3 regions of the Bradyrhizobium sp. 31Argb genome follow, and region 1 is predicted to be linked to each of the others. Evidence: riboswitches for the same ligand, from Rfam matches in the RefSeq annotation. Region 1 holds a riboswitch; each other region holds the start of a gene.

Evidence for each region. Region 1 has a riboswitch for S-adenosylmethionine ahead of AAFX91_RS09280 (hypothetical protein). Riboswitches for the same ligand answer to the same signal wherever they lie in the genome.
Region 2: another riboswitch for S-adenosylmethionine. It lies ahead of AAFX91_RS24895 (homoserine O-acetyltransferase); the one in region 1 lies ahead of AAFX91_RS09280 (hypothetical protein).
Region 3: another riboswitch for S-adenosylmethionine. It lies ahead of AAFX91_RS36755 (O-succinylhomoserine sulfhydrylase); the one in region 1 lies ahead of AAFX91_RS09280 (hypothetical protein).

Annotation. Positions count from the first base shown of each region.
Region 1 is NZ_JBEGDB010000033.1:22,933-26,203, reverse strand. It holds gene hisC (histidinol-phosphate transaminase) at 1-340, shown strand, start outside; gene AAFX91_RS09285 (DUF1348 family protein) at 352-813, shown strand; gene AAFX91_RS09280 (hypothetical protein) at 1,053-1,586, opposite strand; SAM-I-IV-variant riboswitch at 1,630-1,731, opposite strand; gene AAFX91_RS09275 (gluconate 2-dehydrogenase subunit 3 family protein) at 2,586-3,271, shown strand, end outside.
Region 2 is NZ_JBEGDB010000144.1:4,764-8,034, forward strand. It holds gene AAFX91_RS24890 (chorismate mutase) at 1-784, opposite strand, end outside; SAM riboswitch at 1,115-1,194, shown strand; gene AAFX91_RS24895 (homoserine O-acetyltransferase) at 1,277-2,482, shown strand; gene metW (methionine biosynthesis protein MetW) at 2,482-3,150, shown strand.
Region 3 is NZ_JBEGDB010000342.1:3,511-6,781, forward strand. It holds gene AAFX91_RS36745 (SDR family NAD(P)-dependent oxidoreductase) at 1-435, shown strand, start outside; gene AAFX91_RS36750 (2'-deoxycytidine 5'-triphosphate deaminase) at 527-1,633, opposite strand; SAM riboswitch at 1,742-1,821, shown strand; gene AAFX91_RS36755 (O-succinylhomoserine sulfhydrylase) at 1,886-3,079, shown strand; gene AAFX91_RS36760 (SGNH/GDSL hydrolase family protein) at 3,160-3,271, opposite strand, start outside.

The sequences.
Region 1 (3,271 bases):
GGCAGTTCGGAAGGAACGAGAGACACTTTCGCGCAATCTGCAAGACTTGAACCTCGCTGTCGGCCCATCTCAAGCCAACTTCGTTCTCGTTTCGCTCGCATCGTTTGATGGCAGCTGCAGCGCACGCCAAGTCGTCACGAAGCTTATGGAGGGGAACATCTATGTCCGCTGGTTCGATACCGATCGGCTGCGCGACAAGCTGCGAGTCACGATCGGCACTCCGCAGGAAAATGCGGCGCTCATCAGTGCGTTGCGCACGATTCTCGGCCGACCGGATGGTAAAATTGGATATGGCCGAGCCTTGAATGTTCATACTTGCAACTCGCACCTGTCAGTATAGGAGAAACTGAAATGACCATCATTGCACCACCATTCACGCTCGAGAGCGCAACACAAAAGGTTCGCCTGGCAGAAGACGGATGGAACAGCCGCGATCCCGAGAAGGTGTCGCTGGCCTATACGCCGGACAGCCGTTGGCGGAATCGCTCTGAATTTGCCAACGGACGGACCGAGATCGTGGCGTTCCTCACCCGAAAGTGGGCAAAGGAGCTCGACTATCGGCTGATCAAGGAGCTCTGGGCCTTCGCCGATAATCGGATCGCCGTCCGCTACGCCTATGAGTGGCATGATGACAGCGGCAATTGGTTCCGTTCGTATGGTAACGAAAACTGGGAATATGATGCCGCAGGGTTGATGCAACGCCGGTTTGCCTGCATCAATGACCTTCCCATCAAGGAAGCCGACCGGAAGTTTCACTGGCCTCTGGGACGGCGTCCGGACGATCACCCTGGGCTTTCGGAGTTGGGGCTTTGAACCGCGCTCGACGAGCGCTCTGACGTCATATCCCTCCTCGCCAGAGTCTTCCCCGAGTTTGGCACGGAGGGAGCCTCGCTCAGCCGGGGCGAGAAGGACAGCCTCCATCAGTTCTTTCTGGGCGGCAGCGTGGGGCTACGTATCGAACACCAGCAGCGCTGGGATAGGTCATCCGAGGCGTGCCGTAACCGGCATCGAGCTCCTTGAACACAGCCTACCAGTTTGCCGCCGAGGCCGCCTTAGTCCGGAGGTATGATGATGCCGGCTTCATCTTTACGCTGATCCGCTTCCGCCGCCACCGTATTCCGTCTTAACTCCTGCTCAAAGACATCTACAATGGCGGCCATCTCTTGGCTTGTGAGCAGGCCAGACATGTAGGGCGGCTCCGAGCCTGAAAAATGAAGGCGAGAGCGGAGTAGTCTGCTCATTAGGATGGTCGCCGCATCGCGCGGGCTTCTGGCGCGAGCCGCTCCGGCCACACAGCCACAACTGATCTTCCGCTTGATCCAGGCGCGATCGCCGCGCTCGCGTGCGGTCAGACTCTCTCGCGTGCACGTGTCAGCGGATGTAGTCAGCGACCACAGCCGGTCCTCTTGGTCGTCACGCGCAAGAAAAAGCGCTTCATGAAGAGTGTCGATTCCGACGTTTAGGTGCCATGCCCCAGCGAACACCGCGTGATCTGGAATATCTCCCCAATTCTGGGGCTGATGACTCCAGGGATCGACAAATGCGCTCTGATGCTCATCGAGGGGATCAGCGAATACGTCATTCAAAAAAATACCTCCATTGCTTGCATAGGCGAGGAGGCTGACGGCCGCGCGACCCGTACGTTGCCGAATTGGCCGCATCTCCTTGCAGAAACCACCTTGCCCGGGATGGCAGGTTGGCGAGGGCGTCAGCCTCTTCTTGATGCACCATCAATATAGCGGGTTCGGATAGTTTCTTCCAGAGCTGTTGAGCCCCCGCAGTTTTCGGGTGGATAAGAGAGCCGCTCCTCTGCGGATCGGGACCGCGGACCGGACGGGCGACTGCGGAGCCGGGCCGCTCTCGGAAGCTTGCCAAAGACGGATTAGGGTGCCGGACGTGTTTGCGGCTTTGCCCTGCCATTTTAGACGGTCATTGGCTGCCCTACTGACACAACGAATCTTTCGGCGACCGATTGCCTCGATGCGTTGTGGCTTAATCGGGACGTCGAGGATAGTGGTGCGCGGTTGCCGTAGTCTGCCGGATGCATCGGAGCGGGGCGATGGTGTCTCAGTTGATGATGTTGATCTTGCGCGACGTCGTTCAACGCGAATTCGCATACGAGCAAGCACAAGGGCTTCTCGTAAAGTTGGCGTGTCAAACGCTTTTACGAGGAAGCAAAAAATGGACCGCAACGTAGCATGAAGAACAATTGGAGTTTCACCTATCGATCTTGATCGGAAGTGGCGCGCGCATAATCAAGTTGGAGCGATCGCCCTGAACGGTCACGCTGATGCAGATGTACTTTCAGCTTAACCCGGTCGTAAATCTCTCTTGCTTGAGCAACACTCTACCGCTTAGACGATTCGATTTCATGGGTGTGCATTGCAATACGCGATCAGTTCACGCTCAAGCTCTTTCAGGCAAGCCCGGCGCATCGTACCCCAAAGAGCCACGCCGAACCCCGCCTTGCCGCGGCCTGAATTGCCGAACTGGACGCACTCGACTTGAGAACCGTTTAGACTGTGCTATCTTGGTGTTTTAATGCGCCACCTTGGAATTCCGACTTCACGATCCAGGGGAGCACTATGGTCGCGAAAGAGATTTCGCTGAGCGCCAACGGTATCCGGAAGACGGCCCCCGGTGCTGATAGTGCCGGGGAGGGAATACCCGGCTCGTCGCGCTCCAATCACGGCGTGCGCCGCCGCGAATTACTCATAACCACCGCCATGGCTTTGGTGTTTTCGGTGACCTCCGCTCGCGCGCTGGTCGTCAAGGGCAGTTTGCCGTGGGGACCAAGTGCCGGCACTCCACCAACAGCGGTGCGGCCTGGGCCATGGGCGTATTTCACTCCGGAAGAAGGAGCGGCCGTCGAAGCGCTCGTCGACCGGCTGATCCCGCCGGACCCGCAGACGCCGGGGGGCAAGGATGCCGGCTGTGCGGTCTTTATCGACCGGCAACTTTTGGGATCGTATGGCAGCGCCCAGGGGCTCTACATGCACGGGCCGTTCGCCGACGGAACGCCGGAGCAGGGAGATCAGTCGCCGTTGACCCCGGCAGCGCGGTATCGCCAGGCGCTGGCCGCATTGGACAAATATTGTCGCGCCACCTACGCAGGAAAGCCCTTCGCCCAGATTCCCGACGATGAGAAGGACAAGGTTCTCTCCGGGCTGGAGAAAGGCGAGGTGCAACTGGAAGGAACTAGCGGTCGCGCATTCTTCGAGTATCTGCTGCAGAACACGCGGGAGGGTTTCTTCGCTGACCCAGTTTACGG
Region 2 (3,271 bases), on a different contig from region 1:
ATGAGCGCACCGAGGCCCCGGCGCGGATCAGGGCCATTTTGATCTCCTCGAAGCCGCGGCCGGCGACCGATACCAAAAGCGCTGCGCCGTCGAAGGCGGTGTCCGGCACCGCGACGATTTCAGCGAGCGGCGCCACCGCGCGGGCGATCTCGGCGTTCCAGCCGGAGACGCGCACGCTCCACATCTCGACTTCGGTCACCATCGCATCGTCGGCGACGCGCGAGATCACGAACACGGGCAGCGCTGCGGGATGATCGGCACGCTCGAGGAACGGCAGCCGCGCGATGATCTTCGGGGCGCCCTCGGCCTCGAGGTCGATCCACCATGGCGTGCGGCTGGAAATGGCCGACACCAGCGCCAGGTCGCCCTTCGATTTCGCCACTGCTTCGACCGCCGCCTGCGCGCTGAAATGCGAGACGTAGGGCACCACGAAGCCGAAATGGAAGCGCGCCGAATCCCGCATCATGGATTCGCCGACCGAGACATCGGCATGCACCGAGAACGGTGCCTGGACGTAAGTGAACGTCGAGATGATGACGCGCCAGATGCTCTCGATGGTGTCAAGCGGCAGGATGCCCCGATGGCGCTCGACCAGGCTGCGCATCATGGCGGCTTCGCGCGCCGGCCGGAACGCGGAGCCGACTTCCTGGGTCTGCTTCACCCTGATCAGGCGGTCGATGATGTCGCCACGCGCCATCAAGAGGCGGTGAACCTGCTCATCGATCGCGTCGATCTCTTTGCGCAACTCGGCCAGCGAGGGCGGCGCCGGAGGCGTTTTTGACATGCTAGGGCCCGTCAATTCTCTTCAATCAGGGAGCCAACTCTTCACCTCTCCCCCGCGTGCGGGGAGAGGTCGAAATTCAAGCGAGCTTGAATTTCGGGTGAGGGGGACTCTCCGCGAGTCCGTCTGTTACCTTGTTAGCGGAGAAAGCCCCTCACCCCAACCCTCTCAGGGCGAGCTCCGCTCGTCCCGGCCCCGCAAGAGCGGGGAGAGGGAGAAGTGCGAGCCCCCGTTCTGTCCCATGGGGCCAGACGGCGCAAGCTCAGCCTCAAGGTCACGGTTAGGTTAACGGCCCCGGTTGCCTTGACGCAGGGCGGGTAAGGGACTACTTTTCCAGCGTTCCGTGGTCATTTGAGCCGGCCGGCTTGCAGCCACGTTAAAGAACTTGCTAAACAGGCCGGGGACAGATCGATCCCGGCCGAACCTTTGTTCAGGCCGGGTTTTTTTATGGCCTGATTTCTGTCCGGGACCTCCGCGTCGGAGGAAGGGGCCGCAATGACCAAGGTGCAGTCGATCAAGAGTCCGTCGATCCAGGGTGAGGACCGCGCCCATGAGGCCGATCATCCGTCCTCGCCGGTAGCAAAGTTCGGCATGGATCAGCCGTTGAAGCTCGACTGCGGCATCGACCTCGCGCCGTTCCAGATCGCCTACCAGACCTATGGCGAACTCAATGCCGAGCGCTCCAACGCCATTCTGGTCTGCCACGCGCTGACCGGCGACCAGCATGTCAACAATTTGCATCCGGTGACGGGCAAGCCCGGCTGGTGGGAGACCATGGTCGGCCCTGGCCGTCCGCTCGACCCCTCCAAGTACTTCATCATCTGCTCCAACGTGCTTGGCGGCTGCATGGGCTCGACCGGCCCTGCCTCGCTCAGCCCCGCGACCGGCAAGGTGTGGGGCCTGGATTTTCCGATCATCACCATTCCCGACATGGTGCGCGCGCAAGCGATGCTGATCGACCGGCTCGGCATCGAGACGCTGTTCTCGGTGGTCGGCGGCTCCATGGGCGGCATGCAGGCGGTGCAATGGGCCGCGGCCTATCCGGAGCGCGTGTTCTCGACGCTCGCGATCGCCTGCTCGACGCGGCACTCGGCGCAGAACATCGCCTTTCATGAGCTCGGCCGGCAGGCCGTGATGGCCGATCCGGACTGGCGCGGCGGACGCTATGTCGATCAGGGCACGCATCCGCATCGCGGGCTCGCGGTTGCGCGCATGGCTGCGCATATCACCTATCTCTCGGACGCGGCGCTGCATCGCAAGTTCGGGCGGCGGATGCAGGATCGCGAACTGCCGACATTCTCCTTCGATGCCGACTTCCAGGTCGAGAGCTATCTGCGCTACCAAGGCTCGTCCTTTGTCGAGCGCTTCGATGCCAACAGCTACCTCTATCTGACGCGGGCGATGGACTATTTCGACATCGCCGCCGACCATAATGGTGTGCTGGCGAAGGCGTTCCGCGGCATCAAGACCCGGTTCTGTGTGGTGTCGTTCACGAGCGACTGGCTGTTCCCGACCTCGGAAGCGCGGGCGCTGGTGCATGCGCTGAATGCCTCCAGCGCGCGGGTCTCGTTCGCGGAGATCGAGACCGACAAGGGCCACGACGCCTTCCTGCTCGACGTGCCCGAATTCTTCGACATCTCCCGCGCTTTCCTGCAGTCGGCCGGCAAGGCGCGCGGCCTCGGCGATGCGGGGGTCGCGTGATGGCGCTTCAGGAACAAACCCTACCGCTGCCCGGCGTGGCGCCGCAGGCGAGTACGAGCCTTCGTCCGGACCATGTTCTGGTCGCCGAAATGGTGGAGCCCGGCTCGCGCGTGCTCGACGTCGGCTGCGGCGACGGCGATCTGTTGCAGCTCCTGGAGAGCCGCGGCATCGACGGCCGCGGCATCGAGCTGTCGCGCGAAGGCGTCAACCACTGCGTCGCCAAGGGGCTCGCGGTGGTGCAGGGCGATGCCGACACCGACCTCGTCAACTATGCCGACGATGCGTTCGACTACGTGATCCTGTCGCAGACCCTGCAGGCGACGCGGCAGCCGAAGGCGGTACTGGAAAATCTCCTGCGCATCGGTCACCGCGCCATCGTCTCGTTCCCGAATTTCGGTTTCTGGAAGATGCGGTTGCAGCTGCTGGTCGGCGGGCACATGCCGCGCACCGAAAACCTCCCCGCCACCTGGTACGACACCCCCAACATTCATTTCTGCACCATCAAGGATTTCGTCCAGCTCTGCGACGAGATCCACGTCAAGATGGAGCGCGCAGTCGCGCTCGACCTCTACGGCCGCCCGGTGCCGCTGAACCTGCCCTGGTGGGTCTGGAACATGTTCGGCGAGCAGGGTGTGTTCCTGCTGAGCAGGGGCGGCAAGGGACGCTGAGCTCTCTCCCCGTCATTCCGGGGCGCGCAAAGCGCGAACCCGGAATCCATTCATCCACGAACTCTGCGGCCCGATGGATTCTCTGATGTGCAATTGCACATCATAGCTCGCGCTCCGCGCG
Region 3 (3,271 bases), on a different contig from region 1:
CTGAGCCTTGAAGACATCGATGCGACGCTTGCGGTCAACGTCCGGGCGGTGGTGGTCGGATCGCAGGCCGCGGCAGCGCATATGGGCGAAGGCGGCCGCATCATCTCGATCGGCAGCAATCTCGCGACCCAGGTGCCCGGTCCCGGCCTGAGCCTGTACTCGATGAGCAAATCGGCGCTGATCGCCTGGACAAAGGGCCTGGCGCGCGATCTCGGCAGCCGCGGCATCACCGTCAACATCGTGCATCCGGGCTCGACCGACACCGACATGAATCCCGCTGAAGGCGAGCAGGCGGCCTTCCAGCTGGCGCGGATGGCGATCCCCCGCTACGGCAAGGCCGACGACGTCGCAGCGCTGGTCGCATTCGTGGCCGGCCCGGAGGCGCGCTCGATCAATGGCGCGGAGTTCACCATCGACGGCGGCGCCAACGCGTGAACGGCTGGACTTCGTGCACCATGCTGGCCGGGGCGTAGCGCCCCGGCCTTTGTCATGATCCTCGCAGCGCGCTCCAGGTGAGTGCGCTTGATCACACCCTGAAATGCTTGGAGAGCTTCAGGCCCTGGGCCTGGTAGTTCGAGCCGATGCGCTGGCCGTACATCGCATCGGGCCGGGCGAGCATCTTCTCATAGACGAGGCGGCCGACGATCTGGCCATGCTCGAGGATGAACGGCACCTCGCGCGAGCGCACTTCCAGCACGGCGCGCGCGCCCTGCCCGCCGGCGCCGGCATAGCCGAAGCCGGGATCGAAGAAGCCGGCATAATGCACGCGGAATTCGCCGACCAAAGGATCGAACGGCACCATCTCGGCGGCGTAGTCCGGCGGCACCTGCACGGCTTCCTTCGAGGCGAGGATATAGAACTCGCCGGGATCGAGGATCAGGCTGCCGTCGGGGCGCGCGCGGATCGGCTCCCAGAAATCATCGACCGGATAGCCGCCGCGACGATCGACGTCGACCACGCCGGTATGGCGCTTGGCGCGATAGCCGACGAAGCCGCCGGAATTCTCGCCCGAGAGATCAACCGAAACCGCGACGCCATTTGTAAGATCGGCATCGTCGATATCGACCAGGCGTTCGGCGTCATGCAGCGCGTCGAGCTCGGCGGCGCTGAGGATGGCATCGCCGGTGCGGAAGCGCACCTGCGACAGCCGCGAGCCCTCGCGCACCAGGATCGGAAACGTCTTGGGGCTGATCTCGGCATAGAGCGGGCCGTGATAGCCGGCACCGATCATGTCGAAACGGCGCGTGCCGTCGGCGATCACGCGGGTGAAGACGTCGAGCCGTCCGGTCGAGCTCTTCGGATTCGCGGCTGCGATGATCTCCGGCGGCAGCGCGAGGCTCTCCAGCAGCGGCACGATGTAGACGCAATTGGTCTCCAGCACCGCGTCGTCGGCGAGATCGATCTCGTGCAGCTTCAACTCATCGATGCGCTCGGCAACGGTGGCGCCGGGACCGGGGAGAAAGCTCGCGCGCACGCGATAGGCGATGTCGCCGAGGCGAAGATCGAGGCTCGCGGGCTGGATCTGGCTCTCGACAAAGGGATAGACCGGCAGGATCAGGCCTGCATCCGCCATCGCCGCGATCATGCGGTCAGGCAGGATCCCATTGGCATCGTCTTGCAGCACGAACGACACGGACGCGGTCCCTCAAGACGGCTTAGAGCCACAAAAGGCCCAACAAATGGATTTTACCGGTTAGCCGATGCCCGCCTTGACGGAAAGAGCGGGAACGAATATCAGCATGACTTATCCCGTGGTGATTTGAGCCGGCCGGCTTGCAGCCACGTTAAATAAGTCGCTAAACAGGCCGGGGACCTCAGCGATCCCGGCCCTTTAGGCCGGTTTTTTTGTGACCATTTTCGAAAGGATGGTCACGTTGGAGGTCCTATGTCCGAGTCCAAATCATCCGCCCGCTACCGCCCCGAAACCCGGCTGGTTCATTCCGGCACGCTACGCTCACAATTCGGCGAGACGTCCGAAGCAATATTCCTGACCCAAGGGTTCGTCTACGCGACCGCCGAGGAATGCGAGGCGCGGTTCAAGGGCGAGGATCCCGGCTTCCTCTATTCGCGGTTCTCCAACCCCGACGTGTCCATGTTCGAGCGCCGCATGATCGAGCTCGAAGGCGCGGAAGCTGCGCGCGCGACCGCGACCGGCATGGCGGCGGTGACGACCGCGATCCTCGCGCCGCTGAAGGCCGGCGATCACGTGGTGGCCTCCAAGGCGATGTTCGGCTCGTGCCGCTACGTGGTGGAGGATCTCTTGCCGCGCTACGGCATCCAGTCGACGCTGGTCGACGGGCTAGACCTCGACCAATGGAAAAAGGCGATCCGGCCGAACACGAAGACGTGTTTCCTCGAAAGCCCGACCAATCCGACGCTCGACGTGCTCGACATCGGCGCCATCGCGGAAATCGCGCATCAGGGCGGCGCGCGATTGATCGTCGACAATGTGTTCGCCACCCCGATCTGGCAGAGCCCGCTGTCGCTCGGCGCCGACGTCGTGGTTTATTCCGCGACCAAGCATATCGACGGCCAGGGGCGCTGCCTGGGCGGCGTCATCCTTTCCTCCGAGGCTTTCATCACCGAGCACATCCATAACTTCCTGCGCCAGACCGGACCGTCGATGTCGCCGTTCAATGCATGGGTGCTGCTGAAGGGGCTGGAGACACTGGCGGTGCGTGTCCGCGCGCAGACCGAGACGGCCGCGAAGATCGCGGACGTACTGGCAAGTCATCCGAAGATCACGCGGCTGATCTATCCCGGCCGCGCCGATCATCCGCAGGCGGCCACCGTGAAGAAGCAGATGCGGTCGGGATCGACGTTGATCGGGTTCGAGGTGAAGGGCGGCAAGGCCGGCGCATTCCGCTGCCTCAACGGGCTCAAGATCTCGCGCATCTCCAACAATCTCGGCGATGCCAAGAGCCTCGTCACCCATCCCGCCACCACGACGCATCAGCGCCTGGGGCCGGACGCGCGCGCCGAGCTAGGCATCAGCGAAGGCTTCATCCGCTTCTCCGCGGGCCTCGAGCACGCCGACGATCTGATCGAGGATTTTGTCGAGGCGCTGGAGACGGTGTGATCCAAGGCGAATGGCGAATAGGGAGTAGCGAGTAGGGTCAAGCCCCATTCGCTATTCGCCACTCGCCATTCGCTTTCAGCTTACATCGGCCTGTACGTCCGCACATCCGCCGGCACGTTGACGCCGAGCTTGATCTGGCCGACCGACTTGATGATGTCGTCGCCGAGCAACTGGGCGAAGCAGGCATAGCCC